One region of the Exiguobacterium sp. s16 genome, then DNA from elsewhere that is predicted to be linked to it. Evidence: predicted binding sites of a transcription regulator. Region 1 holds the regulator's gene; each other region holds the start of a gene.
What was found. Region 1 encodes LexA, which represses DNA repair genes until DNA is damaged. Its sites were predicted from a motif close to CGAACATATGTTCG; they were not measured.

Region 1 (4,217 bases):
AGTCCTGAACGAGTCTTCGTATGAAGTGCTCATTCAGGACTCTTTTTCTATAATTCGCTTCAACTAATCAATATAATGAGGGAGAATGTATATCACTATAAATGTAATGGAATGGGATAGGGGGACGAGAAGTGGCAACACCATTAAAAGACGTGTATGATGAGACCTTTTTGTTGGAATTTGGACGACGTATTCAAACCGTGTATCCGTCATTTGACGTACAGGCTTTTATCGCATCAATCATAGATGAATCGTGGGAAGCGTTGGCACTCAAAGGGCGTACTCGACGTATTTCGATAAAACTCGGTCAGTATTTGCCACAGGATTACGAATCAGCTTTGGACGTATTGGTTGAAATTGCAGATGACTGCGTCGGCTTTCCTTATTTGTTTTTCCCGGACTTTGTAGCGGTGTATGGACAGGCAGAAGAGCATTGGGAACGCTCGATGTCAGCGCTCGAACGCTTCACACAGAAGTCGTCTTCTGAATTTGCGATCAGGTCTTTTTTATTGCGGGAACCAACGCGTGTGATGCACCAAATGACAGCTTGGGCCATTCATCCGAACGAACATGTTCGGCGTTTGGCGAGTGAGGGTTGTCGTCCTCGCCTTCCGTGGGCGGAATCGTTACCGATGTTCAAAGAAGACCCAGCTCCAGTGTTGGAGATTTTAGAGTTGTTAAAAGACGATCCATCATTATATGTGAGAAAAAGTGTCGCTAACAACCTCAACGATATCTCGAAAGATCACCCAGAAGCTGTACTCGCAGTCTCGCGACGATGGCAGGGCGAGCATCCTCATACCGATTGGATCATTAGACACGGATGCCGGACACTGATCAAGTCAGCCCATCCTGACGCGTTAACGATATTCGGTTATACGCAGGAAACAAATTTAACCGTCGACTCATCGATTTCTATACATCCGAACGTGATCAGCATAGGGGAGGCGTGCGAGATTCAATACGATGTGTCCATTCGTCCAGGGGATGCTGCTTATATTCGTATCGAATACGCGATTGAGTTTATAAAGGCCAACGGGAAAGCGAGTCGTAAAGCATTCCTGCTAGCGAATAGAACCGTCGCTGGGGGGGCGCGACTTGCAGCGACCAGAGTGCACGACTGGTCAGATTTGACGACCCGTCGGCATTATCCAGGGGAGCATCGTGTCGTCTTGTTAGTAAATGGACGAGAAGTGGCTGAACATCATGTCATGTTGCATAAAAGTTATTGAACTTCTATATAATAAACGGTTCAAAAAAGGGCAACCCTGTCTATTTAGACGGGTTGCCCTTTTTGGGTGTGTAGCATAACGATCTGGTTAAAACGCACGTTTGAAGAACGTGGACGCATAGTCGAGCGTCGTATGTAGCGTCGTCGCGAAAACGAGTCCGAAGAAGCATGCTGCCCCGTTCAGATCGAGCCACGATCTGACAACTTCCTCATACGGCGTGACCGTGAGCAGAAGCGTGAGCGGGAAACCGAGATAGATGACCCGGATCAGATCGCTCAAGAGCGGAAAATGCGAGAATAACGACCGATGGGGCATAATCTTCACATAAGGGAGCCAAAAGCCCCGAAGCGGTCCCCATCGATAATAGGCGTCCGACTTCAAATCGAGATCCGGGGAGAGCCAGAACGTCCCGATGAGGGCGCCAAGCAAGAACACGGTCGGAACATCGATGTCAATAAAAGGCGTGGCAATCGCAAGAGCACCGATTGCCACGAGATTCGTACGGGTATGTGTCTTGCCACTAGCCATTAGTGAATCGTGCGGTATACACCGATGACCTTCCCTAAAATCGACACGTTATCGAAATACATCGCTTCGAGCTCGTCGTTCTCCGGCTGGAGGCGAACTTTCGAAGCTTCTTTATAAATCCGCTTCACGGTCGCTTCACCTTCATCCGTCATGGCGACGACAATCTCTCCATTGTCGGCCGTGTTCTGTTGACGGACGAGGACGCGGTCCCCATCCAAGATCCCCGCGTTAATCATCGAGTCTCCTGAGACAGAGAGCATGTAGACGTTGTCGGAACCGACGACGTGAGCCGGGAGCGGGAAGTGTTCTTCCACGTTCTCGATGGCCGTGATCGGCGTACCGGCTGTGACTTTCCCGATGACCGGCACGTACATGACGGCATCGTGGTCTTCGACGACGGACATCTCTTCATCCAAAATCTCGATGGCGCGTGGCTTCGTCTTATCACGTCGAATCAATCCACGCTTCTCAAGACGGTCCAAGTGACCGTGTACAGTCGAGCTCGATGCGAGCCCGACAGCCTCGCCAATTTCGCGGACCGAAGGGGGATACCCTTTCGCCCGAACCTCGGCTTTTATAAAATCAAGAATCTGTTGTTGTCTTGCTGACATTTTTTTCAATGGATTTCACCTCGATTATGTCGAATAACCTGCGAACGCATCCTATTCTTTATGGGTTTAGTTTAACACAAGAACACATGAGCGCACAAACATTCGTTCGTTTTTTTCTGCTTGACCGAACAGAAGTTCTTATTTTATGATGAGAACAGATAAACGAACAGACGTTCTCGAGAACGTGTATTCTTATTCCCAGGAGGCAATGATTATGAGAGACACAATCAATGGAATCATCTTAGTCGGCATGTTGGCATTCGGTATGTTCGTATTTTTCGCGGTCGGAGAGCTTCGTGACAACGAAGCGGTCGTCGTGACCGAACAAAAAGTCGAACACAGTATTGAAGAAGAAGTCGCCTTGACAGAGGCGGAGACGCTCGAAGCGCATATTCTCGCTAAACGGGATGAGAAAAAAGACGACAAGACGACGTGGTTCGCCGCCGAATAATCGTTTCTGATTGCGAACATCCCTTCATCCTGTGTATCGTAGAGGGCGAATGGAAAGAAAGGAAGTGACGCGATGCGAGTCGTCATTTATTGTCGCGTATCGACGAACAAGTCCACCCAAGAGACGTCGCTCAGTCGTCAGGCGGACGAATTGAAGCAGATGGCGAGACGTCTTGATGCTGAGGTTGTCGATGTGATCAGTGAACAAGAGAGCGGGTATGAGGTCAATCGGGCGGGACTGCTCGATCTATTGGAGCACGTCTCGACGTCTGATCTCGATGCCGTGCTCGTGAGCGATGACAGCCGTCTCGGACGGGGAAATGCAAAAATCGCTATCTTGCATACGCTCATGAAACATAACGTGCGCTTGTTGACGATGCAGTCGTCCGATGAATATATCGTCTCCGACGCCGAGAAGATGGTGCTCGAAATCGTCAGTGTCGTCGAAGAGTATCAACGCAAGATCCATAACGCTAAAATTTCACGCGGAATGCGTCGGGCGGTCGCGAACGGATTTAATCCGCATCGGAATATCCAGCACCATGACCAGGGCGGCCGGAGCCGAATCGAAGTTCCGATTGAAGAAATCGTCCAATTGCGTGAACGTGGACTCACGTTCGCTGAAATTGCCGCCACCCTCCGCGGTTTTGGTTATGAGGTATCGAAAGCGACCGTGAACCGGCGCTACTTGGAGCACGTGTCGGTACCAGAAACTTGATTCCTGCTCGCTGATTTTGTACAGTAGAAGGACAAATTCAGTAGAGAGGGGGCGAGCCCGATGCTAGCACCTGAACAGTTGGAGCGAATCAATTTCCTCGCCAACAAAGCAAAGACAGATGGTCTGTCACCACAAGAGATGGACGAGCAGCAAGCGCTGCGCCAACAATATTTGCAAGCGTTCCGCCAATCATTCAAATCACAGATGATGGGAATGAAGGTCGTCGATCCGGAAGGAAACGACGTAACGCCAGAAAAATTAAAAGATGAGCAGGAACGTTACCGCTCAGAATGACCATGAATGCACATCCTATTTCATATAGGATGTGCATGTTTGTTATACGCGAACGTTGATCAGGGGGACTCATTGATGCGTTTTCAAACGAAAGGAAGTAAACGATTCCATTTAATGTGTTATACTAATTAATTAGTTGTGACACACGAATGAGTGTGCTAAAATATGACGGGTAGAAACTTTGTTAACAACAGAGAGGATGAAATTAGTGGAAACAACTACTAAAGAATTATTAGCGATTAACTCGATTCGGACGCTCTCAATCGATGCGGTCCAAAAAGCGAACTCAGGTCACCCGGGTATGCCGATGGGTGCGGCTCCGATGGCGTTCACACTTTGGACGGACAAAATGCGTCACAACCCGAAAAACCCGAACTGGTTCAA
Region 2 (4,217 bases), 460 kb from region 1:
TGTCGGCCGAACCGAACGCCTCGGCCATGACGGCGAGGACAGAACCCCAAATCTCATTGGCGTTATGCTCGACCCAGCCTGGCTTAGGGAAGTACTGTTTGAACTCACGCTGAGCGGTCGTGACGATTTTTCCGTCGTGGTCGAAGATGATCGCCCGTGAGCTTGTCGTTCCTTGGTCAAGTGCTAAGATGTAGCGTTTTTCTTTCTCCATATGAGAGAGCCTCCTTAGAAATTAGAAAGATTATGGTACGAGAATACCGTATAGCAATGCGGCGATGACCGCCCCGATGATCGGTCCGACGACCGGGATCCATGAGTAGCCCCAGTCCGACGTGCCTTTGCCTTTGATAGGAAGGATCGCATGTGCAATCCGCGGTCCGAGGTCACGCGCCGGGTTGATGGCATATCCCGTTGTACCACCAAGCGAGAGACCGATCGAGACGACGAGGAAACCGACGATAAGCGGATTCAAACCGTCCGTGAACGTGTTGGCCCCGAAAGATAAAATTCCGAAGACGAGGACGAACGTACCGATGATTTCTCCGATCACGTTGAACGGCGTGCTACGAATCCCAGGTGCGGTCGAGAACGTCGCCAATTTGGCGCCCGGGTCGTCGGTCGCATCATAGTGCGGCTTGTAATGGACATACACGAGGACGGCCCCGATGAACGCCCCGATGAATTGTGCCAAAATATACGCTGGCACATCAGCCCAAGGGAATGAGCCTGCTGTCGCGAGACCGACCGTCACGGCAGGGTTCAAGTGAGCCCCTCCATAGATTCCGGCCGCGTATACCCCGATCATAACGGCGAAGCCCCAACCGAACGTGATGACGACCCAACCTGCGTTCTCCGCTTTCGAATGACGGAGGACGACGCCGGCGACGACACCGTTACCGAGCAAGATGAGTAGCATTGTACCAATAATTTCGCTGACGAATGCTGACATGTGATACTCCCTTCCTTCCATATTAAATTTGGCTTACCACTTCATTATATGCCCCAAATGAAAGCGTTTCAAAACCGAATATGCAAAAAAAGCCACTTTTCTCATGAAAAGTGGTTTTGATTGGTAATCCGGCGTCTGAAGTCGAGGGTGATCCCGACGAGAAAGACGAGCAGGACCATCAAGCTCACGTACGCGAGCGGGGGAAACCACGTGGCTCCGAGGTCGAGGAGGATCGAAGCGATGACGGTGAGGTAGAGCCAAGCGAGGCGCAACGAAATCTCTTTATCGTCGTAACGGTCCGTGAGGGATGCCCCAATCGGCGCGCCGATGAACGCCCCGAGGACGAGGGCAAGCGGCGTCACATAATCGAGCGATAGCGACGGCAGATAGCCGACGAGTCCGCCGAGCGAGATGAACAGGACGGCAGCGAGGCTCGTCCCGACCCCGCGATGTGTCGTGAAGCCGAGCCAACTGACGAGGAGCGGGACGATGATGAACCCGCCGCCGATGCCGAGGAGGGCGGACAATAGTCCGGCCATCGCTCCGATCATCATCCCCGCGAGAACGGTCGATTTTTTCGGCTTCTGCGGTTTCGATGTTTTCTTTAATAGCGTAACGGCAAAATAAGATAGGATAGCCAGATAAAATAAGTTCAGTAACCAATCATACGTCCCCGAGATCGAGAGGACGAGGCGGCTCGACAGCTGTGCCGTGACGGCGCCGGTCAGTCCGACCGTGATGCCGGTCGACCAAGACACGTTGCCGAGCGACGTATGTTTCTTCGCGCCGGACAGGCTCGTCCCGACGACGAACAAGAGCGACGTGGCGACGGCCTCTGCTGCCGAATAACCACTAAAGAGCAGCACTGGGACGATGATGACCCCGCCGCCGATGCCGAAGAATCCGGACAAGGCGCCGACGATGGCACCGAGCGGGATGAAGAGAAGTGACCACATGACGACCAACTCGTTTCTACTTAGATTCACTCTCCATGATAACGAAAAGCGGAACGATTTGGGAAGCGTGTCAGAAGCGAATATTTGTTCGTGTATGTGCTATAATCAAGTCAATATGCAAGGAACAGAAAGCGAGGAATATATATGGATAAGATTAGCGTTCCGTTCGACTTACAATCAGAATATAAGCCGGCCGGCGACCAACCGGAGGCGATTCGACAGCTCGTCGAGGGCGTCAATCGCGGCGACCGGTACCAGACGTTGCTCGGGGCGACCGGCACCGGGAAGACGTTCACCGTATCGAACGTCATCCAAGAAGTGAAGAAGCCGACGCTCGTCTTGGCCCACAACAAGACGCTCGCCGGACAGCTCTATTCGGAGTTCAAGGAATTCTTCCCGAACAACGCCGTCGAATATTTCGTCAGTTATTATGACTACTATCAGCCAGAGGCGTACGTCCCATCGACGGACACGTTCATCGAGAAAGACGCCTCGATCAACGATGAGATCGATAAACTTCGTCACTCGGCGACGTCGGCCTTGTTCGAGCGCGATGACGTCATCATCGTCTCCTCCGTGTCGTGCATCTACGGTCTCGGTAACCCGGAAGAATATAACAGCCTCGTCTTAAGTCTCCGCGTCGGTAAAGAGTTGGGCCGTGATCAGATGCTCCGCAAGTTGATCGACATCCAATATGAGCGGAACGATATCGACTTCCAACGCGGGCGGTTCCGTGTCCGAGGTGACGTCGTCGAGATCTTCCCGGCGTCACGCGACGAGCAGTGTTTGCGCGTCGAGTTCTTCGGAGACGAGATTGACCGGATCCGCGAGATGGACCCGCTCACCGGCGAGATTATCGCCGATCGCGAGCATGTCTCGATCTTCCCGGCATCCCACTTCGTCACCCGCGACGAGAAGCTGCAAAAAGCAATCGTCAACATCGAGGCCGAGCTCGAACAACAGCTCGAGAAGTTCCGCGAGGAAGGGAAGCTGCTCGAGGCGCAACGGCTTGAACAGCGGACGAACTATGACCTCGAGATGATGCGTGAGATGGGCTACTGTTCAGGCATCGAAAACTATTCGCGTCATTTGAACTTGACCGAGGCAGGGGCGACGCCTTACACGCTCATCGACTACTTCCCGAAAGACTTCCTACTCGTCGCCGATGAGTCGCACGTGACGCTCCCGCAAGTACGCGGCATGTATAACGGTGACCAGGCCCGGAAGCAAGTGCTCGTCGACCACGGGTTCCGCCTGCCTTCAGCTAAAGATAACCGTCCGCTCAAGTTCGACGAGTTCGAGAAGAAGTTGTCGCAAGCGATCTTTATCTCGGCGACACCAGGTCCGTTCGAGCTCGAGCATACCCCGCACATGATCGAACAGATCATCCGGCCGACAGGACTGCTCGACCCGACGATCGAGATTCATCCGATCAAAGGACAAATCGACTACTTGATGGACCAAATTCGCGACCGCATCAAACAGGACGAACGCGTCCTCGTGACGACGCTCACGAAAAAGATGGCCGAGGATTTATCGGACTATCTGCGTGAAGCGGGCATCAAGGTCAACTATATGCACTCTGAAATCAAGACGCTCGAGCGGATTGAGATCATCCGTGACCTGCGTCTCGGAAAATACGACGTCCTCGTCGGAATCAACTTACTGCGGGAAGGACTAGACATCCCGGAAGTGAGTCTCGTCACGATTCTAGACGCCGACAAGGAAGGGTTCCTCCGTTCGGACCGATCGCTCATTCAGACGATTGGGCGGGCGGCGCGGAACTCGAACGGGCACGTCATCTTGTTCGCTGATAAGATGACCGACTCGATGACGCGCGCGATTGAAGAGACCGATCGTCGTCGCTCGATTCAACAAGCCTATAATGAAGAACACGGCATCACGCCGCAGACGATCCGTAAAGAAGTACGCGGCGTCATCCGCGCGACGGTCGACGCCGAGGAGGATGTGCTCGAATCACTCAGCTCGATGAAGCCGGCTGAACGTGAGGAAGCCATCGCCAAGCTAGAAGAAGAAATGAAACAAGCGGCCCGCGACCTCCAGTTCGAACGGGCGGCCGAATTGCGTGACTTAATCTTGGAGTTGAAGGTAGGGAATTAAATGGCTGAAAAGAAAAATGCGATCGTCATCAAAGGGGCGCGCGTCAACAACTTGAAAAACATTGATATCGATATTCCACGGGACCAGCTCGTCGTCTTGACGGGCTTGTCCGGTTCCGGTAAATCGTCACTCGCGTTCGACACCATCTACGCCGAGGGGCAGCGCCGTTACGTCGAGAGTCTATCGGCCTA
Region 3 (4,217 bases), 410 kb from region 1:
GCGGGATCCCGGCGACCGGCGCCATCGCCCGGACGGCGACGAACATTCAAGCAGGGGCCGTCAGCCGCCGTTCCGGCGTCATCCACGGGTTGACGGTGCTCCTCGCCGTGCTCGTATTGGCACCGCTCGCGAGCTATGTCCCGCTGGCCGCACTCGCCCCAATCTTGATGCGCGTCGCTTGGAACATGTCGGAGCGGCATCACGTCTTCGAGATGATCAAGCATCGGTCGGCCGAATCGCTCGTCCTGCTGATTACGCTCGGGCTGACCGTGTTCGTCGACCTCGTCGTCGCCGTCGAGGTCGGGGTCATCTGTGCGCTCGCCTTGTTCGCGAAACGGATGGCCGATACGATCGACGTCCGCGAACAGACGGAACGGTACGTGACGCGCGACGGTCAAGTCGTCTTCAGCGTCGAAGGACCGCTCTTCTTCGGGGCGATCGAGATGTTCGAGCACGTGTTGCATCATATCCATGACGAGCCTGACGTCTTCATCTTCAACTTCCACCGCTGTCCGGTCATCGATGTGACGGCCGTCGAAGAGATTCGCCGCGTCGTCCGCGAGTTGAAAGCGGCCGACCGTCGTGTCGTCTTCGCGCACTTGTCGGCACCCGTGCGCCAGACGCTCACGCATTACGGCGTGCTCGACCACGTCGACACGTTCGAGACGACGCAGGAAGCGATTGACGCGTCTTAACGGACGGACAGAATCTGACCGAACGGGATGCGAAGCACGTCCGTGTCGAACAGCTCGACTTCACGCTCGGCATAATAGATGGCGTGGACGTAGCCGCGCACCGTATGGGTCATGCCGTTGTCGAACAGCGTCAGCTCGACGGCGTCGCCTTCACGGATGGCGCGTTCGAGCTCGGTCTGCCATAAGTAGAGGAGCTGCTCATCCAAGTCAGGCAGCTCGATTTTTTGGACGTGGGCGTAATATTTCTTTAGCAGCGCCACGTGCTCGGGCATGAGGAACGGGATCCATTTCAATTCACCGCGGTCTTTGTAGCGGGTCTGGCTCATGACGATTCACCTCCTTGTTTATGTCCGCCGATGAGGCGTTGCCGCGTCCGGAGCGGACTGTCTTTCAGTAAACTCGATGCTGGGCGGATCGTGCCGCGCCCGAAGCGGACGTTCAAGCGATCGACGAGGTCGAGGAAGTCGAACCGGCGCGCCCGGGCCCACTCGTCCTCGAAGAAGGAGAGCTGAACGTGGTCACTCCTTGGCTCGAGCTTACCGAGGGCGACCGAGACGTAACGGACGGCCTCCGTCTCGTCCCAGGCGTCGAGGAAGAGCGTCAACAATACCGGCAAGAACTCGCGCTCGTCCGCTGTGAAGCGGGCGAGTTTTTTTTGTTTGCTGAACCCGCGCCGCTCGCTCGTCCGGGTGTAACGGACACCAAGATGGACGCTCCCGCCGACGAGACCGGCCTGTCGCGTCCGCATGCCGACCTCGACGGCAATCGCCTGCAAGACGAGCCGGATGGCCGCGTACGTCGCATAGTCCTTCATGAGCGTGATGCCGTGGCCAATCGTCCGGGGCCGTTGCCGTTTCGCCCCGAACAGGGAGCTCGGCGGGAGGATCGTCGGCGATTCGTCGATGCCCCAGGCGTGATGCCACAGTTCGGCGCCGATGACGCCGAACTTCTCATGGAGCGTCTCGAGCGGATAGCGGGCGAGGTCACCGATCGTCTCGATGCCGAGCCGCCGGAGATGGACTTCCATCTTCGCCCCGACGCCCCACATCTTGCCGATCGGGGCCGGGTGGATCAACTTCTCGACGTCGTGGAGGAAACAGCTGGCGACGCCGGTCTTCTTCCCATGCAGGTCGAGGACGAGCTTGGCGAGGACGTTGTTCGGTCCGATGCCGATTGTGACCGGGATGCCGGTGTAGCGGAACACGGTCGAGCGGATGAGGCGGGCGACGTGCGCATCGTTCCCAAACAGCCGCTCCGTCCCGGTCAAGTCGACGAGCGTCTCGTCGACCGAGTAGACACGGATCGCCTCGGGGGGTGCGAACTGATGCAAGATGTGGACGATTTGGACGGACACGTTCAAATAGTGGCTCATCCGGGCCTCGGCGTAGATGACGTGCCGTCGCTCATGCCACGGCAACCGGTCGATGTGAAAGCGCCGGGACCCGGTCTTGATGCCGAGCTGCTTCATCGGCGGCGTCGCGGCGAGGACGAGGGCGCCGTGGTCCTGTAAGTTCGATAAGACGACGAGCTTTGTCTTGTACGGGTTCAACTTGCGGGCGGCGCACTCGCAACTGGCGTAGAACGAGACGCTGTCGATACAAAAAATCCGACGTCGCATAGCCACCTCTCCTTTTTACGAACAAACGTTCTGTTTTTTTCATCGTATCATGGTCTCACGCCGTCTCAAATAGAAAAATGAAAAGAAATTTTGAAAAGAGTTAAAAAAAGGATAGATGGTGAATGAAATTCCATCTTTTTGGAATTTACCGAAATAATAAAGCGAGGCGGAAACAAAATCCGGTATAATGAGAGGGTAGCTAGACAAATATGGTTTCGGACGATGGAGGCTATCCTGTGATTGATTTTGTGAAGCAATTGACCAATGATCAGGCACGACGATTGAAAACCTATAAGAAACAAGTCGAACGCATCAACGCGTACGAGGAGACGATGCGCGCCTTAGACGATGAGGCGCTTCGCCAGTACGCGCTCGAACTGAAACAGCGGCTCACGGACGGTGCGGACGTCCGCGCCATCACGGAGGAAGGGTTCGCCCTCGTCCGCGAGGCATCCGTCCGGACGATCGGGCTCCGTCACTATGACGTCCAGCTCATCGGTGGTCTCGCGCTGCTCGAAGGAAATATCGCCGAGATGCCGACCGGGGAAGGGAAGACGCTCGTCGCGGCTCTCCCGGCGTTCGTCAAGGCGCTCGAAGGGAAAGGCGTCCATGTCATCACGGTAAACGACTATTTGGCGATGCGTGACGCCGAACAGATCGGCAAGATTCATACGTTTCTTGGGCTCACGGTCGGACTGAACGTCCCGGAGATGGAGCTTGCTGACAAACAGGCGGCGTATGCGGCCGACATTACATACGGGGTCGGGACCGAGTTCGGGTTCGACTATCTTCGGGACCACTTGGTCGGCTCGCCGGAAGAACGGGTCCAGCGTCCGTTCCATTTCGCGCTGCTCGATGAAGTCGACAGCGTCTTGATCGACGAGGCGAAGACGCCGCTCATCATTGCCCAGAAGGACGAGTCGCACGACCGCTTGAAACGTCTCGCCCAAACCGTGTTCGGCCAATTGACGGAAGACGACTATACGGTCGACCTCGAGGCGCGCGCCGTCATGTTCTCGGACAAAGGTATCGAGAAAATCGAGGCGTTGTTCTCGGTCGACAACTTGTTTTCCGCCGAGCACCACGTCTTGTATCACTACATGATGCAGGCGCTCCGGGCGAACGTGTTGTTCGAGCGGGACGTCGACTATATCGTCCAAGAAGGCAAAATCGAGTTGATCGACTTGTTCACGGGTCGGGTCATGGAAGGCCGGAGCTTGTCGGAAGGCCTCCATCAGGCGCTCGAGGCGAAAGAACAGCTCGACATCACCGAAGAGAACAAGACGACGGCGGAGATCACGATTCAACACTACTTCCGGATGTACCCGCTCCTCGGCGGCATGACCGGGACGGCGCAGACGTCACGCGAAGAGTTCATGAAGACGTATCAGATGGACGTCGTCCAAGTGCCGACGAACCGGCCGAAGCAGCGCCAAGACCTACCGGACCGCGTCTTTGATACGATTGCCCATAAATATGCGGCGGTCGGTCAAGAAGTCGCGGCCATCCACGCGACGGGACAGCCAATCTTGATCGGGACGACCTCGATCGCCCAGTCGGAGGCCGTCAGTGAACAGCTCGAGCGACAAGGCATCGCGCACGAACTGTTGAACGCGAAGACGGTCGCCCAAGAAGCCGAGATTATCGCCGAGGCGGGACGGCTCGGTCACGTGACGATCGCGACGAACATGGCCGGACGCGGGACCGACATCGTCTTAGACGAGACGGCGCGCGAACGGGGCGGCTTGTATGTCATCGGGACGGAACGGCACGAATCGCTCCGCGTCGACAATCAGCTCCGCGGACGGTCGGGACGTCAAGGCGACCCGGGCATGTCACGTTTCTTCGTCTCGCTCGAGGATGATCTCGTCAAGCGGTACGCCGCCGAGCGGTTGAAACGTGTC

Region 2: uvrB (excinuclease ABC subunit UvrB) is a predicted target of LexA. The motif match lies at 1,983-1,996, and genes of this name have one in related genera.
Region 3: KNP86_RS03855 (Y-family DNA polymerase) is a predicted target of LexA. The motif match lies at 2,332-2,345, and genes of this name have one in related genera.

The regions. Positions count from the first base shown of each region.
Region 1 covers NZ_JACSLM010000002.1:466,029-470,245, forward strand. Annotated here, with positions in the region: gene KNP86_RS05895 (DNA alkylation repair protein) at 132-1,232, shown strand; gene KNP86_RS05900 (metal-binding protein) at 1,320-1,760, opposite strand; gene lexA (transcriptional repressor LexA) at 1,760-2,380, opposite strand; gene KNP86_RS05910 (hypothetical protein) at 2,586-2,822, shown strand; gene KNP86_RS05915 (YneB family resolvase-like protein) at 2,895-3,539, shown strand; gene KNP86_RS05920 (DUF896 domain-containing protein) at 3,600-3,833, shown strand; gene tkt (transketolase) at 4,033-4,217, shown strand, end outside.
Region 2 covers NZ_JACSLM010000002.1:8,788-13,004, forward strand. Annotated here, with positions in the region: gene glpK (glycerol kinase GlpK) at 1-211, opposite strand, end outside; gene KNP86_RS03610 (MIP/aquaporin family protein) at 242-949, opposite strand; gene KNP86_RS03615 (sulfite exporter TauE/SafE family protein) at 1,051-1,905, opposite strand; gene uvrB (excinuclease ABC subunit UvrB) at 2,050-4,026, shown strand; gene uvrA (excinuclease ABC subunit UvrA) at 4,027-4,217, shown strand, end outside.
Region 3 covers NZ_JACSLM010000002.1:57,404-61,620, forward strand. Annotated here, with positions in the region: gene KNP86_RS03845 (SulP family inorganic anion transporter) at 1-695, shown strand, start outside; gene KNP86_RS03850 (YolD-like family protein) at 692-1,021, opposite strand; gene KNP86_RS03855 (Y-family DNA polymerase) at 1,018-2,313, opposite strand; gene secA2 (accessory Sec system translocase SecA2) at 2,550-4,217, shown strand, end outside.